4 regions of the Serratia odorifera genome follow, and region 4 is predicted to be linked to each of the others. Evidence: predicted binding sites of a transcription regulator. Region 4 holds the regulator's gene; each other region holds the start of a gene.
What was found. The regulator PurR, encoded in region 4, represses purine synthesis genes. The targets are predictions, from matches to a motif close to CANGCAAACGTTTGCNTG.
Positions count from the first base shown of each region.

Region 1 (4,949 bases), 400 kb from region 4:
GGTAGGCCTCTTCCAGGTGCGGATAGCCGGACAGAATAAAAGTATCGATACCCAGATCGGCATACTCCTGTATGCGCGCTGCGACCGTCGGGCCGTCGCCAACCAGTGCAGTGCCAGCCCCTCCGCGCACCAGACCGACACCGGCCCACAGATTGGGGCTGATTTCCAGATTGTCTTTTTTGCCGCCGTGCAGTTCTGCCATGCGGCGTTGGCCAACCGAGTCAAAGCGGGCAAAGGCTTGTTGCGCATCGGCAATGGTCTGATCGTCCAAATTGGCGATCAGTCGATCGGCAGCGCGCCAGGCCTCATCGGTGGTTTCACGCACGATGACGTGCAGCCGAATGCCGAAACGCACCTTGCGTCCTTTCGCCGCCGCTTTGGCGCGCACCTGCTCCAGCTTTTCCCTGACCTGTGCCGGCGGTTCGCCCCAGGTCAGATACAGTTCGACCTGATCGGCTGCCAGATCCTGCGCCGCCTCAGAGGATCCGCCGAAATACAGCGGTGGTCGCGGTTGCTGCACCGGTGGGAACAGCAGTTTGGCGCCTTTGACCTGAATATGCTTGCCCTGGTAATCAACGGTTTCACCTTCCAGCACCTTGCGCCAGATATGGGTGAATTCCGCCGAGGCTTCGTAACGCTGCTCGTGGTCGAGGTGCAGTCCTTCTGCTGCCAGCTCATCGGGATCGCCGCCGGTCACCAGATTGAACAGCGCGCGACCATGGGAAAGCCTGTCCAGCGTGGCGGCCTGCCGTGCCGCCAGGGTCGGCGAAATAATACCGGGGCGCAGCGCCACCAGAAACTTCAGGCGCTGGGTGACCGGGATCAGCGAAGCGGCCACCAGCCACGAATCCTCGCAGGAACGCCCGGTGGGGATCAGCACCCCGCCAAAGCCCAGTCGGTCCGCCGCTTGGGCGATCTGCTGCAGGTAACCGTAATCGACGCTGCGGGCACCTTCGGACGTCCCCAGATAATGGCCGTCTCCGTGGGTGGGCAAGAACCAGAAAACATTCAGACTCATGATTTATTCTCCTGTATCACTGGGCGCTGGGCTGCCAGACGCGTTGTGAAATATCGACCTTGACCGGAACCAGATGGTTGGCATAGAACAGATCGGCGGTTTGCTGTTGTGCTTTGATGATTTGCGGGCTGAGCGGGGCGATCGACGTTGGCGGGCGATGATCCAGGTAGGTGGCGATCACCGGTTCCGGCAGTCCCATCGCCTTGGACAGCAATGTGACGCTTTGCGCCCGATCGCTACGGGTGAGAGCATCGGCCTGCGTCAGCACGTTCAATATCTGTTGAATGAAGGCGCCATGGGCTTCGGCATAGGGGCGCGCTGCCAGATAGAACGAACCGGTCTGGTTGAGATTACTGCCGTCGGTCAGTACCTTCACGCCGCCTTGCAACAACGCGGCAGAATAATAAGGATCCCAAATCGCCCAGGCGTCCACGTTGCCTTGCTGGAAGGCTGCGCGGGCATCGGCCGGCGTCAGATACACCGGCTGAATATCAGTGAACTTCAGGCCGGCGCGCTGTAACGCCCGCAGCAGGAGATTGTGCGAGCTGGAGCCTTTTTGAAAGGCAACCTTGCGACCCTTCAGTTCGGCGACGTCTTTGATTGGACTGTTTTCCGGCACCAGGATCACTTCTGCCTTCGGTTTTGCCGGCTCGACGCCGACGTACAGCAGATCGGCGCCGGCGGCCTGGGCAAAGATCGGCGGTATATCGCCGGTGCTGCCCAAATCGATGCTGCCGACGTTCAGCGCTTCAAGCATTTGTGGGCCAGCGGGGAATTCTACCCAACTGATGTTGACCTTGGGGAAACGCTGCTCAAGCATCCGGTGGGTCTTGGCCAATACCAGACTCACCGAACCCTTTTGGTAGCCGATACGCAACTGCTGTGGTTCATGATGCGGTGCGGCCGCGACGCCGGTTGTCGCCAGCGCCAGCAGTCCGGCCAGGGTGCCGCCAAACCAGCGGCGTAAGGAAGAAAATCGCTTCATTATTACTCCTGATTATTGTATCGGCGTTATGCGGTTTGCCCGGTCAGCAACGTCGACTTGGCCTTGACCGTTGGCGGCTTGCGGCGGCCTAGCGCCAGATAAAAACTCTCCAGCGCTTCTTCCAGCCGCAGGGAAACGCTTTCCGCCAGCGTTGCTTCACTGCCGTTCAGTGCGATCTGGCTGTCATCGGCGAACACTCCGTGCAGCACTTCCTGTGCTTTCAGCGCCGCCAGTACCGGCTTGAGCGCATAGTCCACCGCCAGCATGTGACCAACCGAGCCGCCGGTAGCCAGTGGCAACACCACCTTGTGCTCAAGCGCACGTTCAGGCAGCAGATCCAGCAGGGTTTTCAACGCGCCGGAGAATGAGGCTTTGTACACCGGCGTGGCGATCAACAGGCCGTCAGCCTGCGCCAGCTGTTCGGCAAAAGCTTTTACTGCCGGGCTGGCGAAGTTGGCGTACAGCAGATCGTCGGCGTTAAAGTCATGCAGGTTATACGCGACGACGTCCACGCCCTGTTGTTGTAACCAATGCTGGCTGAGCGCCAGCAACGCCGCTGAACGTGATGGAATGCGTGGGCTGCCGGCCAGTGATATAACGCGCATGATCACTCCTTATAACTAAAAGTTAGGTTTAATTAATAAATGCTTGGTAAGAGTTCTAAAACTAACAGCAAAGACGCGCGTTGTTTAAATCTCATTTTTTGATTTTGTTATGCGCAAATGTGAATTGACGGCACAACCTACGGCGGCAAGGAAAACGGTTGCGTAAAAAAGACCTTTTTTGCGTTTAATCAATTCCAATTACCCAGGGGATCCCGGATAATACGCCCCCGGTTTGCAACGTTCCCCAACCGCAGGCAGGCGACGTGGGTAGGGTGGGCGAGCAACAAATACACAGCGTGAAGCATGCTGGTCATCACCGGGAAATCAGGAGCGTACATGTACTACCCCCTCATCAGGAAAGCGTTGTTCCAGCTCGATCCAGAGCGAGCGCATGAATTGACCTTTCGCCAGCTGCGTCGTGTAACCGGCAGTCCATTGGCGTTTCTGGTCCGCCAGTCGGTGCCGACCAAGCCGGTGAGCTGTATGGGGTTGTCGTTTAAAAATCCGTTAGGTTTGGCTGCCGGTCTGGATAAAGACGGCGAATGTATAGACGCCTTGGGCGCGATGGGATTTGGCTTTATCGAAGTCGGCACCGTAACGCCGCGCCCACAGTCAGGCAATGACAAGCCACGCCTGTTCCGCATCGTTGAGGCCGAAGGGTTGATCAACCGCATGGGGTTTAACAACCGCGGCGTGGATAACCTGGTTGAAAACGTCAAACGTTCGCACTTTGGCGGCATCCTGGGGATTAATATCGGCAAGAATAAAGATACGCCGGTTGAACAGGGCAAAGACGATTATCTGATCTGCATGGATAAAGTTTATCCGTATGCCGGTTATATTGCGATCAACATTTCTTCGCCAAATACGCCAGGACTACGATCCTTGCAGTATGGTGAAGCGCTGGACGATCTTTTAGCCGCAGTTAAAAATAAACAGGCAGAATTACATGCGCGCCATCACAAATATGTGCCGGTGGCGGTAAAGATCGCGCCGGATCTTTCTGAAGAAGAATTGATCCAAATAGCGGACAGTTTGCTGCGCCATAATATAGACGGCGTTATTGCCACCAATACTACGCTGGATCGCAAACTGGTGCAGGGCTTGAATTACTGTGAGCAAATGGGGGGCTTGAGTGGCCGTCCTTTACAGTCGCGCAGTACCGAAGTGATCCGCCGACTGTCACAGGAGTTGCAAGGCAGGCTGCCTATTATCGGCGTCGGTGGGATTGATTCTCTGACCGCGGCACGAGAAAAAATAGCGGCCGGGGCAACGCTGGTGCAAATTTATTCCGGATTTATCTTTCATGGCCCACGTTTGATTAAAGATATCGTTACGCATATCTAATATTTTTCCTTTCATTTGTTGCCGGGGGTTTATTTCTTCCCCCGGCTCGTCTATATTTTGTTCGTTAGCATAAATATCGTTCGCAGATTTATCCGATGTTTAAGCGGCTTTTATGGTGATAAAATCACCTTATTGGGGTAAATACGGCGTTGGCTTGTGGCGAGAAGGGATAAACAATGAAGATAAAACCTGACGATAATTGGCGTTGGTATTTTGACGCCGAACACGATCGGCTGATGCTCGATTTGGCCAATGGGATGATCTTCCGTTCACGTTTCCCGGCCAAAATGCTTACCCCGGACGCATTCGCCGAATGCGCTTTTTGCGTTGACGACGCCGCGCTTTATTTCACCTATGAAGAACAGTGCAAGCAAATCAAGCTCAGCCATGAGCAACGGGCTGAACTGGTATTAAATGCGTTGGTGGCTTACCGTTTTCTAAAACCCCTGATGCCAAAGAGCTGGCATTTCGCCCAGCAGCATTTCCCGTTACAGCCGAAGAATGGCGAACTGGCGGCGGTCAAGGTGATGGAAAGCGGCGAAGACGCTCGCCTGTTGGTGGTGGAGGCCGGTGACAACGCCAGCCTGTGTCTGCTGGCGCAATATCAGCTGTCAGTGGCCGGCCGCACCATGGTGCTTGGCGATGCCATCAAGGTGATGCACGATCGTCTCAAACCCTGCTCGCAGGATAATGCAGCGGCGCCGGCCTACGATCGGGCGGTATGATTACGCCAGCTGGATATCGGTTTTAGGAATACAACTGCACGACAGTATGGTGCCGTTATTCGCCACCGCGCTTTTCTTCAGCGGTGCCACTTCGCCACCGATCAGCGTCAACCGGCAGCTGCCGCAGATACCTGCTCGGCAAGAATAGGGTATGTGCAACCCTTGCTGTTCCAGCTGTTCTAACAGAATTTGCTGATTATTCCCGGTGAACACCGTGCCCTGGTAGTCAATGGTCACCTGCTGCGCGTTGTCCTGCGGCGCCTGCACGC
Region 1 covers NZ_JBGMUT010000001.1:434,768-439,716, forward strand. The annotation lists gene ssuD (FMNH2-dependent alkanesulfonate monooxygenase) at 1-1,018, opposite strand, end outside; gene ACCC84_RS01980 (sulfonate ABC transporter substrate-binding protein) at 1,035-2,003, opposite strand; gene ssuE (NADPH-dependent FMN reductase) at 2,030-2,608, opposite strand; gene pyrD (quinone-dependent dihydroorotate dehydrogenase) at 2,945-3,955, shown strand; gene ACCC84_RS01995 (cell division protein ZapC) at 4,132-4,680, shown strand; gene ACCC84_RS02000 (YcbX family protein) at 4,681-4,949, opposite strand, start outside.
Region 1: a site for PurR is predicted at 2,756-2,773, ahead of pyrD (quinone-dependent dihydroorotate dehydrogenase). Genes of this name have one in related genera too.

Region 2 (4,949 bases), 410 kb from region 4:
TGCGCCGTTACGGCACCGTTCCGCACTCCGGTTTCGGCCTCGGATTTGAACGTTTAATCGCCTATGTGACCGGCGTGCAGAACGTTCGTGATGTGATTCCATTCCCACGCACGCCACGAAACGCCAGCTTCTAATTAACGACGCTAAACAGTTTCGACACCATTTTGTTACAAAACAAAGGCCAGCCTCGCTGGCCTTTCGCATTTTTTATTATTGACCTGCGTCACAAAGTTCCCTTTCATTAATATCTTGTTACACATTGTTTCCTATTGAAACCTGATTGCGATATTAGTAGCATTTTCGCTCTAGATTAACCCGACGGTGAATGGAACACTGCGTGCAGACACAGGACGACACCAATCTATCAACAATAGTTCCAAAAGAATTATTGGCGGCAGTGGCAAGGTGTCCGAATAACACCAATGAGGGTAATAATGATGAAGCGCAACATTCTTGCAGTGGTAATTCCAGCTCTGTTGGCTGCTGGTGCAGCAAACGCAGCTGAGATCTATAACAAAGACGGCAACAAGCTGGATCTGTACGGTAAAGTTGACGGCCTGCACTACTTCTCTGACAGCAAAGGCGACGACGGCGACCAATCTTACGTTCGTTTCGGCTTCAAAGGTGAAACTCAGATTACTGACCAACTGACCGGTTACGGCCAGTGGGAATACAACGTTCAGGCTAACCACGCTGAATCTCAAGGCACCGAAGGCACCAAGACTCGTCTGGGCTTCGCGGGTCTGAAATTTGCTGACTACGGTTCATTCGATTACGGCCGTAACTACGGCGTTCTGTACGACGTGGAAGGCTGGACCGATATGCTGCCAGAGTTCGGCGGCGACACCTACACCATTACCGACAACTACATGACCGGCCGTACCAACGGCGTTGCGACTTATCGTAACAACAACTTCTTCGGTCTGGTTGACGGCTGGAACTTTGCCGTTCAGTACCAGGGCAAAAACGAAAACGACGGTCGCGAGCTGAAAAAACAAAACGGCGACGGTTGGGGCCTGTCTACTACTTATGACATCCTGGATTCCGGCGTGAGCGTGGGTGCGGCATACGCATCTTCCGACCGTACCGATGCCCAGACCCGTGAGTCTACCGCACGTGGTGACAAGGCTGATGCATGGACCGTGGGCGCGAAATACGACGCTAACAACGTGTACCTGGCAGCCATGTACTCAGAAACCCGTAACATGACTCCTTACGGCGAAGCGTACAACACCATCGCTGACAAAACCCAGAACTTCGAAGTCACCGCACAGTACCAGTTCGACTTCGGTCTGCGTCCAGAAGTGTCTTACCTGCAGTCCAAAGGCAAGCAACTGGCTGGCCGTTCTGCTAACAACGCAACCTTCAATGGCGGCGATGCAGATCTGGTTAAATACGTTTCTGTAGGTACCACTTACTACTTCAACAAAAACATGTCTACCTACGTTGATTACAAAATCAACCTGCTGGACGAAAACGAATTCACCAAAGCCAACGCCATCTCTACCGACGACGTTGTTGCTGTTGGTCTGGTTTACCAGTTCTAATTCGTTACTCGCTTAACGGCGGTTCGCTGCCGGACAAGTTAATCAAACAGGGCTTCGGCCCTGTTTTTGTTTGTTGCCACCGTTTAAATTTTTATCCTGCCTGAAGGCCTTTTTCCGTCATTTTTTGTGCTGAATATGCGCCCATCACAAGATCGAGGTGTTTTTCTCGCAAACGGTTGGCAAAGCGCATAACTGGCGCTACCCTGATGCCTCTGACTGCTTAACTCTAAGCCATGGAAGCATCTGACATGTTTGAAAAGATCACCGCTGCACCAGCCGATCCCATTCTGGGTTTGACCGATATTTTCCGCGCGGACGCCCGTCCGAACAAAATCAACCTGGGTATCGGCGTCTATAAAGACGAAACTGGCAAAACGCCAGTGCTGACCAGCGTGAAAAAAGCCGAGCAGTACCTGCTGGAAAACGAAACCACCAAAAATTATCTCGGTATTGAAGGCATCCCGGCGTTCGCCACCTGCACGCAGGAACTGCTGTTCGGCAAAGACAGCGCCATCATCAGCGACAAGCGAGCCCGCACCGCGCAAACGCCAGGCGGCACCGGTGGTCTGCGCGTTGCCGGTGACTTCATCGCCAACCAGACCAGCGCCAAGCGCGTCTGGATCAGCAACCCAAGCTGGCCAAACCACAAAAACGTGTTTAGTGCTGCCGGCCTGGAAGTGCTGGAATATGATTATTATGATGCCGACAACCATGCGCTGAACTTTGACGGTCTGATTAACAGCCTGAAACAGGCGCAAGCTGGCGACGTAGTGGTATTCCACGGCTGCTGCCACAACCCGACCGGCATCGATCCAACGCCGGAACAATGGAGCCAGTTGGCCGAGCTTTCCGCCAAAAGTGGCTGGTTGCCGCTGTTCGACTTCGCCTATCAGGGCTTTGCCAACGGCTTGGAAGAAGACGCTCAGGGCCTGCGTATTTTCGCGGCCAAGCATCAGGAACTGATCGTCGCCAGCTCGTACTCGAAGAACTTTGGCCTGTATAACGAACGCGTAGGCGCCTGCACCGTCGTCGCTGCGGATGCCGACACCGCCGATCGTGCCTTTAGCCAGGTAAAAGCGGCGATTCGCGCCAACTACTCCAACCCGCCTTCACACGGCGCCGCGGTGGTAGCGACCATCCTGAGCAATGAGGCATTGCGCGCCATCTGGGAGCAGGAACTGACCGACATGCGTCAACGCATCCATCGCATGCGCCAGCTGTTCGTCAATACCCTGCAGGAAAAGGGAGCGGAGCAGGATTTCAGCTTTATCATCAACCAGAACGGCATGTTCTCGTTCAGCGGCCTGACCAAAGAACAGGTGCTGCGTCTGCGCGATGAGTTTGGCGTGTATGCGGTAAACTCCGGTCGCGTCAACGTGGCAGGCATGACGCCAGACAATATGGCGCCACTGTGTGAAGCCATCGTCGCCGTGCTGTAATCACCGGCCGGTAACGAACGAAAAAGGGGCGCCAATGCGCCCCTTTGGTTTTCTGCCGCTGGCAGATTACCAGACTGCCGGTTCTTCGCGCAGGAACGGGTTATGCAGGCGCTCCTGACCGAAGGTCGACATAGGGCCATGGCCGGGAATAAACGCCATATCGTCGCCCTGCGGCAGTAATTTGCTATGGATAGCGTTGATCAGTGCCTGATGATCGCCGCGAGGGAAGTCCGTGCGCCCCACTCCGCCGTTGAACAGCACATCGCCCACCAGTGCCAGACGAGCTTCATCGTTGATGAAAACGATATGCCCCGGCGTATGCCCCGGGCAATGCAGTACCTTCAGCGTCATGGCACCAACCTGTACCGTATCGCCTTCCGCCAGCCAGCGGGTTGGCGTTAGCGGCACACACTCTTCCAGCCCAAACATGCGGCTTTGCGCCGGCAAGCCATCGAGCCAGAAGGCGTCTTCCTTGTCAGGGCCGTAGATCGGCACCTGATAGTGTTCAGCCAGCTCCGCCGCAGCGCCGACGTGGTCAAGATGACCATGCGTCAGCAGGATTTGCGTCAGCGTCACGCCGGCCTCCGCCACCGCCGCCTGCAGTTTTTCCGCTTCGCCGCCGGGATCGACCAACGCCGCCTGACGTGTCTCATCACACCAGATCAACGTACAGTTCTGGCTAAACGCGGTAACGGGAATAATTTTATAGTTCATAAAGCTCCAACAGCCACGGCGCCGAACCTGCCGGCCGGCGCGTCAATCAGCGTACTGCATGATTACCAGGTCCGAGCCGGGCCGGTATCAATGTGTACAAAGTTGCTACGTGGGTAATATCCTACACCACCCGCACGCATTTTTAACGCGGCCTTGCGGATATTACTCAGTTGGATACCTTCGATATGGAAATCCATCGCCTGCCCTTTGGTATGGTAGCTGTGCTTGGCCACACCGCGGCTGTGCGATCGCAATTCATTATTGGTCCCCAGAGAACGATAACCAGAGACTAACTGAACCGGTTTGCTGGTTCCGAGCAGGCCCTGCAAACGATATAAATGATCGAACAGACGCGGGTCTATCGATTTCACTTTATTTGCACGGTAATCGCGGAAAAGATGATTTAGACGAGCCAGCTCTTCTTTATTATAACCTTTGCCATCAAAGAATTCGGCTTTAAGCGATTCTCCGGTATGCAGGTTATTTACTACCAGAATACGTGGGCGAGAAGTTGAAAGGCTGGCAAATGCTTGCCCTGGGAGCAGCGCTATACCCATGGCAGCCGTACCTAACGTTAACCACTTACGGCGGTGATGATCTATTTTGTCCATGTTTCTGTCAAACCCGGCAAGAATATCAAAAAAATATGCACAAAAAAGCGCACTGCCCGAACCATAACCGCCTACGCAGGCTGAGTCAACCCGTGATGTCCCGCGGTTTACCGGCCCCCAGAGTCTGGGCGCCGGCCATATGGTCCGATATTCTGACCGTTATTTATTTATAATTACTGCATTTATTGCATTAATTTTTCGGCCTGAGCCAAAATTTGTGCGCCGGATCTCACCGTATTATCGTAATTGTAAATATCTGTACGGAATTGTGGCTTTCCGTCATCAGATACCCAGGCGGTTAAATAATACAATTTAACCGGGATATGCTGACGTACATTGACATAGGTGGTATTTCCCTGTTTCAGGGTTGAAGAAACGCGGCTATTGTTCCAACCGGCATCCTGCAACAGCATATTGGCCAAATCGGACGCCTTATTTACCCGAACGCAACCGGAACTGAGCGCACGGATATCCTTTTGGAACAGATTATGATTCGGCGTATCGTGCAGATAGATGGCATCCGAACTGGGCATATTGAATTTGAAACGACCCAGCGAGTTGGTGGCGCCCGGTGCCTGACGAATGCGATACGGGAAGTTGCGCGCTGATACCATATTCCAGTCAATCATTGACGGATC
Region 2 covers NZ_JBGMUT010000001.1:422,005-426,953, reverse strand. The annotation lists gene asnS (asparagine--tRNA ligase) at 1-134, shown strand, start outside; gene ompC (porin OmpC) at 435-1,547, shown strand; gene ACCC84_RS01940 (amino acid aminotransferase) at 1,796-2,986, shown strand; gene ACCC84_RS01935 (MBL fold metallo-hydrolase) at 3,053-3,700, opposite strand; gene mepK (peptidoglycan L,D-endopeptidase MepK) at 3,763-4,311, opposite strand; gene ldtD (L,D-transpeptidase) at 4,494-4,949, opposite strand, start outside.
Region 2: a site for PurR is predicted at 1,713-1,730, ahead of ACCC84_RS01940 (amino acid aminotransferase). Genes of this name have one in related genera too.

Region 3 (4,949 bases), on a different contig from region 4:
CTCTTGCGGCGCAAACGTCAATTTGACGTTCAGCCCCGGATCGCGTTCATCCTGTTTGGCCTGATGTTCCTGATCGGCACAGTCAGGGTTATCGCGCAGGCGTTGCATTTGCCAGGTGGTTTCCGCCCACCAGGTGCGCAGCGTGCTGCGGCTTTCGCTATAGACCGGTTTATCGCCCTGGGTTATGACGAAGCGATCGCCAGCCTGAACCCGGCCGATATGATGCACATTGTCGCTCAGGCCATGCTGGGCAAAAATCTGTTGCACCGCAGCCCGGCGTTCGGCGCTGACCTGAATCACCGCCCCCAGTTCTTCATTGAACAGCGCCGCCAGCGCATCCGCGCCCAGCGCCTGGATATCCACCGCCACGCCGCAGTGACCGGCAAAGGCCATTTCCGCCAGCGTGACCAGCAAACCGCCATCGGAACGGTCGTGGTAAGCCAGCAACGCACGATCCGCTACCAGCTGTTGCATCGCATTGAAGAAACCGGCCAGTTGCTCAGCGCTGCGCACGTCCGCCGGTTGGTCGCCCAACTGGCGGTAAACCTGCGCCAGTGCGGTTGCCCCCAGCGCGTTGTGGCCGTTACCGAGGTCAATCAGCAACAGCTCGGTGTCGCCCTGGTCGGTACGCAGCTGTGGCGTCACGGTATGGCGAACGTCTTCTACCCGGGCAAAGGCGGTGATCACCAGCGACAGCGGTGAGGTCATCTCGCGTTGCTCATTACCTTCCTGCCAGCGGGTTTTCATCGACATCGAATCTTTCCCCACCGGGATCGTGATGCCCAACGCCGGACACAGTTCCTCGCCCACCGCTTTTACCGCCTCATACAGGCCGGCATCTTCCCCTGGGTGGCCGGCTGCAGCCATCCAGTTGGCGGAAAGCTTCACGCGTTTGAGGGAGCCAATGTTCGTCGCCGCCAGGTTGGTCAGCGCTTCGCCCACCGCCAGACGGCCCGAAGCGGCAAAGTTCAGCAGCGCCACCGGCGCACGTTCGCCAAGAGACATCGCTTCACCATAGTAGCTGTCGAGGCTGGCGGTGGTTACCGCGCAATCTGCCACCGGGATCTGCCATGGGCCTACCATCTGATCGCGCGCCACCATACCGGTCACGGTACGGTCGCCAATGGTGATCAGGAAGGTTTTCTCTGCAACAGCCGGCAAGTGCAGCACGCGTTTCACCGCGTCAGCCACGCTGATACCGTCGCGCAGCACCGGCTCGCCCTTGGCCTGCAGACGCGTGACGTCGCGGGTCATTTTTGGCGTTTTGCCAAGCAGCACGTCCAGCGGCATATCGATCGGCTGGTTATCAAAATGATCATCGTTCAGCGTCAGGTGGCGTTCTTCGGTTGCTTCGCCGATCACCGCGTACGGCGCACGTTCACGGCGGCAAATTTCGTCAAACTGCGCCATCTGTGCCGGCGCAATCGCCATGACATAGCGTTCCTGCGATTCGTTACACCACACTTCCAGCGGGCTCATGCCCGGCTCATCGTTAAGGATGTCACGCAGTTCGAAACGGCCACCGCGGCCGCCGTCGCTCACCAGTTCCGGCATGGCGTTGGACAGACCGCCAGCGCCCACGTCGTGGATAAACAGAATCGGGTTGTCGGCGCCCAGTTGCCAGCAACGGTCGATGACCTCTTGGCAACGACGCTCCATTTCCGGGTTGTCACGCTGTACCGAGGCAAAATCCAGATCGGCGTCGGATTGGCCGGAATCCATTGACGATGCCGCACCGCCGCCCAGACCGATATTCATTGCCGGGCCACCCAGTACCACCAGCTTGGCGCCAACGGTAATTTCGCCTTTCTGCACGTGATCGGCGCGAATATTGCCGATACCGCCCGCCAGCATGATTGGCTTGTGGTAGCCACGCAGTTCAACGCCGTTGTGGCTATTGACCTGTTCTTCATAGGTACGGAAGTAACCGAGCAGCGCCGGACGGCCGAATTCGTTATTAAACGCCGCCCCGCCCAGTGGGCCTTCAGTCATGATATCCAATGCGCTGACGATGCGATCCGGCTTGCCGAAATCCTGTTCCCACGGCTGTTCAAAACCAGGAATGCGCAGGTTGGACACCGAGAAGCCCACCAGACCGGCCTTCGGCTTGGCACCCCGGCCGGTGGCACCCTCGTCACGGATTTCGCCGCCGGAACCGGTGGCAGCGCCCGGCCAAGGAGAAATCGCCGTCGGGTGGTTATGGGTTTCAACCTTCATCAGAATGTGCGTATCTTCCTGATGATAATCATATTGGCCGTTTTGCGGCGCAGCGAAGAAGCGCCCGACCTGCGAGCCTTCCATCACCGCGGCGTTGTCTTTATACGCTGACAGCACGTAGTCCGGCGTATGTTCGAAGGTGTTTTTGATCATCTTGAACAGCGATTTAGGCTGCTGTTCGCCGTCTATGATCCAGTCGGCGTTGAAAATCTTGTGGCGACAGTGCTCAGAGTTGGCCTGTGCAAACATATACAGTTCGATGTCCGTCGGGTTGCGCCCCAAACCGGTAAATGCATTCAGCAGGTAGTCAATTTCGTCCTGGGCCAGCGCCAGGCCCAGTTTGACATTCGCCTTTTCCAGCGCACTGCGTCCTTCCCCCAGCACGTCCACCGCCTGATACGGCGCTGGCTGGTGGTGAGCAAACAGTTTTTCCGCCTGTTGCAGATCGCTGAACACGGTTTCCATCATGCGATCGTGCAGCAATGCGGCCAGTTGCTGCCATTGCGCTTCGCTCAACGCCGGCGCCGTGACGTAAAACGCCAGACCGCGCTCCAGGCGTTCAACCTGCGACAAGCCGCAGTTATGGGCAATGTCGGTGGCTTTGGATGACCAGGGGGAAATGGTGCCCGGACGCGGCGTTACCAACAGCAGGCGTCCCTCCGGAGCGTGTTCGGCGAGAGAAGGACCGTACTTGAGCAAGCGCGTGAGCTTGCCATGTTCTTCGGCACTTAGCGGTGCGCTAACATCGGCAAAGTGGACGTACTCGGCATAGATATCACTGACCGGAAGTTGTGCGTCCTGGCAGCGGGACAGCAGTTTGGTAACACGAAAAGCCGACAAAGCGGGCGAACCACGCAGTATTTCCATAATCAAAGTTCTCTCGTCTTCGAAGCCACTGACTCCAGTGCTTCATTGGGCGCAACAGGGGAAAACGCGCGCTATTATAGAGAATCCACGCCGCCGACGAAACCGTTTGCGTGGCGATAATTGATAAATCGTATTCTTACCGACGAATTGTCATAACATGCCAATAAAGTTGCACGCTGGCGTTTTGTTACGCAAAATGCCCCGATACTGTTGATATAACCATACCAAAAAACCCTTTCCGGCCTGCGGCAGACATGCATCGCCGAGAGACAACTATTTGAAACGCCTAAAAATAAATTACATCCTTGTCGGTACTGTCACTCTGCTTCTGGCGCTAGCCCTGTGGCCTAACATCCCATGGCGGGGCGGCCAGGACGGACAACTTGCAGAGATCAAGTCCCGCGGCGAATTACGCGTCAGCACGTTAAATTCGCCATTAACCTATTTCACCACGCCACAGGGGCCGAGCGGCCTCGATTACGAGCTGGCAAAGCGCTTTGCCAACTATCTGGGGGTGAAACTGGTGGTTTTGCCGCATCAAAACATTAACGATCTGTTCGACGATCTGGACGATGACAACGCCGATATCCTCGCCGCCGGCCTGATCTACAATCAGGATCGCCTTAGCCGTGCCCGCACCGGTCCGGCGTACTACTCGGTTTCCCAGCAGTTGGTGTATCGCCTTGGCAGCCCGCGGCCGAAAAACTTCGCCGATCTCAAAGGCACGCTGGCAGTGGCTTCCGGCTCTGCCCACGTCAGCACGCTAAAACAGCTCAAAAACGGCAAGTTCCCCGATCTCGGCTGGCAATCCTCCAGTGACCTGACCTCCAAAGAACTGCTGGAACGGGTGGCCGACGGCAAATTGGACTATACCCTCGGCGACTCGGTGACCATCGCGTTGCTGCAACGCATCCATCCACAGTTGGCGGTGGCCTTCGACGCCACCGACGAAGAGCCGGTCACCTGGTATCTGAAACGCAGCAATGATGACAGCCTGTACGCCGCTCTGCTCGATTTTTACAGCCAAATGGTAGAAGACGGTACCTTGGCGCGTCTGGAAGAGAAATACCTTGGTCACGTCGGCAGTTTCGATTATGTCGATACCAAAACCTTCCTGTCGGCCATCGATTCGGTGTTGCCGACCTTTCAGCCGCTGTTTGAAAAGTATGCCAATATCATCGACTGGAAACTGCTGGCCGCCATTGCCTATCAGGAGTCTCATTGGAACCCGCTGGCAACCTCGCCAACCGGCGTGCGCGGCCTGATGATGTTAACCCGCGCCACCGCAGATGGGCTGGGGGTCAATGACCGTCTCGATCCGGAAGAAAGCATTCAGGGCGGAGCCCTGTATCTGCAACGCCTGATGGACAAAATGCCGGACACGGTGCCGGAAGACGAACGCGTATGGTTTGCCCTGGCGGCGTACAATATGGGCTGGGGGCACATGCTCGATGCGCGCAAACTGACAAAAATGCAAAAGGGCAACCCGGATAGCTGGGTTGACGTCAAACAACGCCTGCCGATGCTCAGCCAGAAACGCTATTACCCGCAGCTGACCTATGGCTACGCGCGCGGTCGCGAAGCGTATAACTACGTGGAAAACATCCGCCGTTATCAGGTCAGTCTGGTAGGATATTTGCAGGAAAAGGAAAAGAAGGCGGCGCAAACGGCGCAGGCTCAGGCGGCACTCGGCCGCGGCTACCCTACCGTAGCGCCCGATTTGGCGCTCAATCTCGATTAATCCTGCGGTTTTGCCGCCCGCTGCGCCTGCTTCAACGCTTTTTGCTGTTCCCGGCGCAGGCGGAAGAAGTTGCTCAACGTGGCTGCACATTCCTCGGCCAGCACGCCGGCGGTAATATCTACCT
Region 3 covers NZ_JBGMUT010000007.1:35,329-40,277, reverse strand. The annotation lists gene purL (phosphoribosylformylglycinamidine synthase) at 1-3,084, opposite strand, end outside; gene mltF (membrane-bound lytic murein transglycosylase MltF) at 3,362-4,825, shown strand; gene tadA (tRNA adenosine(34) deaminase TadA) at 4,822-4,949, opposite strand, start outside.
Region 3: a site for PurR is predicted at 3,180-3,197, ahead of purL (phosphoribosylformylglycinamidine synthase). Genes of this name have one in related genera too.

Region 4 (4,949 bases):
GGTAGCCGAGCATGCTCAGCCCGGCGAGGTAAAACATAAATCCAAAGTTTCGCATGGTATTTCTCGTTGATGCTGTTGTGCAGGTTTTTTTTAGCGTCGCAAGTGTATCTGGCTGGATCTCTGCTTGTGAAACGGTAATATTTGCAAGCTGTTGTTAAAAAAATTGAAGGCAAAGCGATGTGGTCTGAATATTCCCTTGATGTGGTCGACGCCGTGGCGCGTACCGGCAGTTTCAGCGCGGCAGCGCAGGAACTGCATCGCGTGCCGTCAGCGGTGAGTTATACCGTACGTCAGTTGGAGCAGTGGCTGGCGGTGCCGCTGTTTGAACGGCGCCATCGCGACGTGGAGCTGACGCCTGCCGGCGCATTGTTTGTTCAGGAATCGCGCGCTGTCATCAAAAAAATGCTCGACACCCGTCGTCAGTGTCAGCAGGTGGCCAACGGCTGGCGCGGCCAGTTGAAGATCGCCGTCGATATCATCGTCAAACCACAGCGTAGCCGGCAACTGGTGCTGGATTTCTACCGTCATTTCCCGGACGTCGAGTTGCGGGTACAGCCGGAAGTGTTCAACGGCGTGTGGGATGCGCTGGTGGACGGGCGTGCCGATATGGCAATTGGCGCAACGCGCGCGGTGCCGACCGGTGGCGGCTTTGCCTTTCGCGACATGGGTTTTATGAACTGGCTGTGCGTGGTCAGCGCCAGCCATCCGCTGGCGGTTTTGCCCGGCCCGCTGGATGACGATCGGCTGCGGCCATTTCCCTCCCTGGTGCTGGAGGACACCTCACGCACCTTGCCCAAGCGCGTCACCTGGTCTTTGGATAACCAACGGCGGTTGCTGGTACCGGACTGGGTATCGGCGGTGGACTGTTTGCGTGATGGCTTGTGCGTCGGCATGGTGCCGGCACATCGCGTATTGCCGTTGATTGAGCAGGGGGAACTGGTGGCGTTGCAACTGCCTGAACCGTTCCCGCCCAGCGCCTGTTGCCTGACCTGGCAGCAGAACGCGCAGTCGCCGGCGATGGCGTGGTTGCTGGATTATCTCGGCGACAGTGAAACGCTGAATCAGGAATGGTTGAGCGAGGTGATATTGCCGGAGTAGCGCAATCGCGCCCCCCGGCCGGTGCTTTAGCGGCGGTAATCGACGAACGGGCCGTCGGCGACCGAGCGGCGTTCGATCAATTTGGGGTGGACTTCAATGACCTGCGATTCTTCGCGTTTGCTGATGATGCGATCCAGCAGCATGGTAAATGCCATTTCACCAAGACGCTCTTTTGGCTGATGGATAGTGGTCAGCGCCGGGGTGAAGTAACGCGCGTTGCGTACATTGTCATAACCGATCACTGAAATATCCTGCGGCACGCGCAACCCGAGCTCGTCGGCAGCGCAGATTGCGCCCATGGCCATAATGTCGCCGCCGCAGAACACGGCGGTCGGGCGCTGTTTTTGCGACAGGATCTGGTGCATGGCCTTATAACCGGACTCCGGCTCGAAGTCGCCCTGGACAATCCACTGGTCACGGATGTCGATATTGGCTTCCTGCAATGCCTTGAGGAAACCCTGATGACGGCCGCCGCCGGTGTTGCGCGACAGTTGCCCGGGAATGGCGCCGATGTCGCGGTGGCCACGTTCAATCAGATAACGGCCTGCCAGATAGCCACCTTCGAAGGCGTTGTCGATGATGGTGTCGGTGAAGTCACCGCGCGCGGCGCCCCAGTCCATCACCACCATCGGGATGTTGCGATAATCTTCCAGCATGCCGAGCAGTTGGTCAGGATATTCGGAGCACATCACCAGCAGGCCGTCGACGCGTTTTTGCGCCAGCATCGCCAGATAGGCGCGCTGTTTGTCCAGATTGTTATGCGAGTTGCACAGAATCAGCGTGTAGCCCTTGCTGTAACAGCTGTTTTCCACCGCTTCAATCACTTCAGCGAAATAGGGCGCTTCGCTGGAGGTTGCCAGCAGGCCAATGGATTTGGTGTGATTGACCTTCAAACTGCGAGCAACGGCGCTTGGGGAATAATGCAGCTCTTTAATGGCAGCCCAAACGGCCGCCTTGGTCTCTTCGGCGACGAAACGGGTCTTATTGATGACGTGCGAAACGGTGGTGGTGGAAACGCCCGCGCGTTTGGCCACATCTTTAATCGTTGCCATGTAAAGAATGACTCCTAAACCCACATGTATTTAGCATGTAAGCATGTTGTTAATCGTTTGCCTACGCAGATCCTTCTCCAGAGTCACGAAAACTTGGTTTTTAGTGTGGAAGTCGTCAGCCACTTGACCTGGAGGGACTCAATTGCCGGTGCGCAGCAGTGAACTGCGAATTTTGTCGCATATTGAGCAAAAGTGGAAGTGCTAATCAACATTATAAGCGTGGAATGATAACAAGATTTTATTGGGGAACTGTGGGAAAATGATTTGACGCACCAATACTGTGGATTTTATGCTTGGCGCAGATTATCTGATAAGGAGTTTTTGATGGATACCGATTTAAAAATGTCTTTGTTCACCACCCTGGGTGCATTGGCGATGATTATTGCCTTCAGCTTCACTGCCGCATTGAACTGAATCCTGACTTAATCAATAAAGGCGCAGCTCAATATGAACTGCGCCTTTTTATTTATTGCCGCGTATTGGCCAATTACGCCAGGTTTTCCGCTACGAACGCCCAGTTCACCAGCGCCCAGAAGTTTTCCAGATAGTTCGGCCGCGCATTGCGGTAGTCGATATAATAAGCGTGCTCCCACACGTCTACCGTCAGCAGCGGCTTGTCCTCGCCGGTCAGCGGGGTGGCTGCATTCGAGGTATTAACGATAGCCAGCGAACCGTCGCTTTTCTTTACCAGCCAGGTCCAGCCAGCGCCAAAATTGCCTACCGCTGATTGTGTGAACGCCTGCTTGAACTTATCGAAGCTACCGAAGGCCCGATTGATTGCTTCTGCCAGTTTACCGCTTGGCTCACCGCCGCCCTGTGGCGACAGGCAATGCCAGTAAAAGGTGTGGTTCCACACCTGCGCGGCGTTGTTGAAGATGCCGCCGCTGGCGGTTTTAACGATCTCTTCCAATGATTTTTCTTGAAACTCGCTGCCGTCGATCAGCGCATTCAGGTTAACCACATAAGCGTTGTGATGTTTACCATAGTGGTATTCCAGCGTTTCTGCCGAGATATGCGGTTCAAGCGCATCTTTGGCATACGGTAGAGCAGGTAGTGTAAACGACATTGCTTTCTCCTTCTTTTATATGGCGCCAATCTGGCGTTCCCATCCGGGGACTTTGGCGAACGAATCGCCAGTAACCACTCTTTTTTAGAGGTTATTAATGGTAGCAATTTCCCGACAGGAAAAGGAGTTAAAGCGTGCTAAATCGGGGCAAAAGAGTTATGGCAAGAGAGAAGGGAACGGCACGATGGCGGCCGGGCGAGGCCGCCATCGTCTTGTTGCGTCAGCGAATGGTTTTTGGCGTCATCACGCGGCGGGCACCGACGTAATGATTTTGCCAGTAATCATTATCAAGCTGGCTGATGCGGATTTCCTCCCCGGTGCGCGGCGACTGGATAAATTTGCCGTTGCCCAGATAAACCCCCACATGGTCAGCCGCGCCGCGGTTATTTATGCGAAAGAACACCAGGTCTCCGCTTTCGAGTTCGTTCTTCTTGATCGGCGCCGCATCCCGCAGGTGGAACATTTCATTGGCGGTGCGCGGCATCTTGATTTTCATCACGTCCTTATAGGCGTAATAAATCAGTCCACTACAATCAAAGCCGGTGCGTGGTGAAGTACCGCCCCAGCGGTAGGGTTTGCCCATCTGGTTCATCAGTTTGGCCATCGCGGTCTGTTTGGCGTGCTGATAACGTTTTTTATGCGCAGCGCTGAGTTTTAGCGGTTTTTCATCATGCAGCAGATTTTCGTTACGCAGCCGCTTGGTGGTGGCCAAACCCGCAGTGCGGTGGCGACCATAACCTTTTTTATAGCCTTTCTTCGGCGGCGTAACGCGAATTTTGGCAACCTGTGTGGTTTTACGCGACGATTTAATTCGACTGGTCTTCTTTGCCGTTTTTATGGTCGATGTTTTGCGGGTTTTTAACGCGGTCGTCTTTTGCGGTGTAGTGACTTTGGCTTTCTTGGCCGCCTTGAGCGCTTTCTTTTTCTTGCGATCGTCCAGGCGTGCTTCATTAACATGGGTTTTACGCTGCTCAGCGGCAACGCGAGCCTGTGGCGCGGCATGCGCCAGATTGAGAAACAGCTGTGTAAACAACAGCACAAAGAGCGTAATAATTAAACGCATGTTGACGTTACCAACCTTGGCCCCGAAACAAACTACGAAAGAATGACAGTATTCCCCAAATACGCCATATAAAACAGCGGAGAACCTATAAATAATAATCCATATTGTGAGAAAACGTTAATGGCATTTTTAATCAACGCAAAAAACGCTGCCGAATGGATGAAAAATGGTCTGCGACGCGACTGGCTGGGGATTAAAGCTGCAGCACTCGGCAAAATATATTAGTGAAATGGTCAGATTAAAAATGTTATTCTGAGTGTATGTTTGATCGAAATGGCGTTGCCGACGCTGCGCGGTCGGTGCTGGCAGAATGTCCTTGCAAAAGATGGCGTTTTTTTGCCAGCCGCCCAGCCGCTACAATAGCGGATGTGATGCATGTTGTAGCCCTGAGATGGCTTGAGGAAGCAATAAAATGACGACGATTGAAAAAGTTCAGCAACAAATCGCTGAGAACCCGATTCTGCTGTACATGAAGGGTTCACCAAAATTGCCAAGCTGCGGCTTCTCCGCTCAGGCCGTTCAGGCGTTGTCTGCCTGTGGCGAGCGTTTTGCCTACGTTGATATTCTGCAAAACCCCGACATCCGTGCCGAACTGCCGAAATACGCCAACTGGCCAACCTTCCCACAGCTGTGGGTGGACGGCGAACTGGTTGGCGGTTGCGATATCATC
Region 4 covers NZ_JBGMUT010000001.1:836,830-841,778, forward strand. The annotation lists gene punC (purine nucleoside transporter PunC) at 1-55, opposite strand, end outside; gene punR (DNA-binding transcriptional activator PunR) at 178-1,098, shown strand; gene purR (HTH-type transcriptional repressor PurR) at 1,125-2,150, opposite strand; gene cydH (cytochrome bd-I oxidase subunit CydH) at 2,475-2,564, shown strand; gene sodB (superoxide dismutase [Fe]) at 2,638-3,216, opposite strand; gene ACCC84_RS03970 (C40 family peptidase) at 3,437-4,279, opposite strand; gene ACCC84_RS03975 (Grx4 family monothiol glutaredoxin) at 4,692-4,949, shown strand, end outside.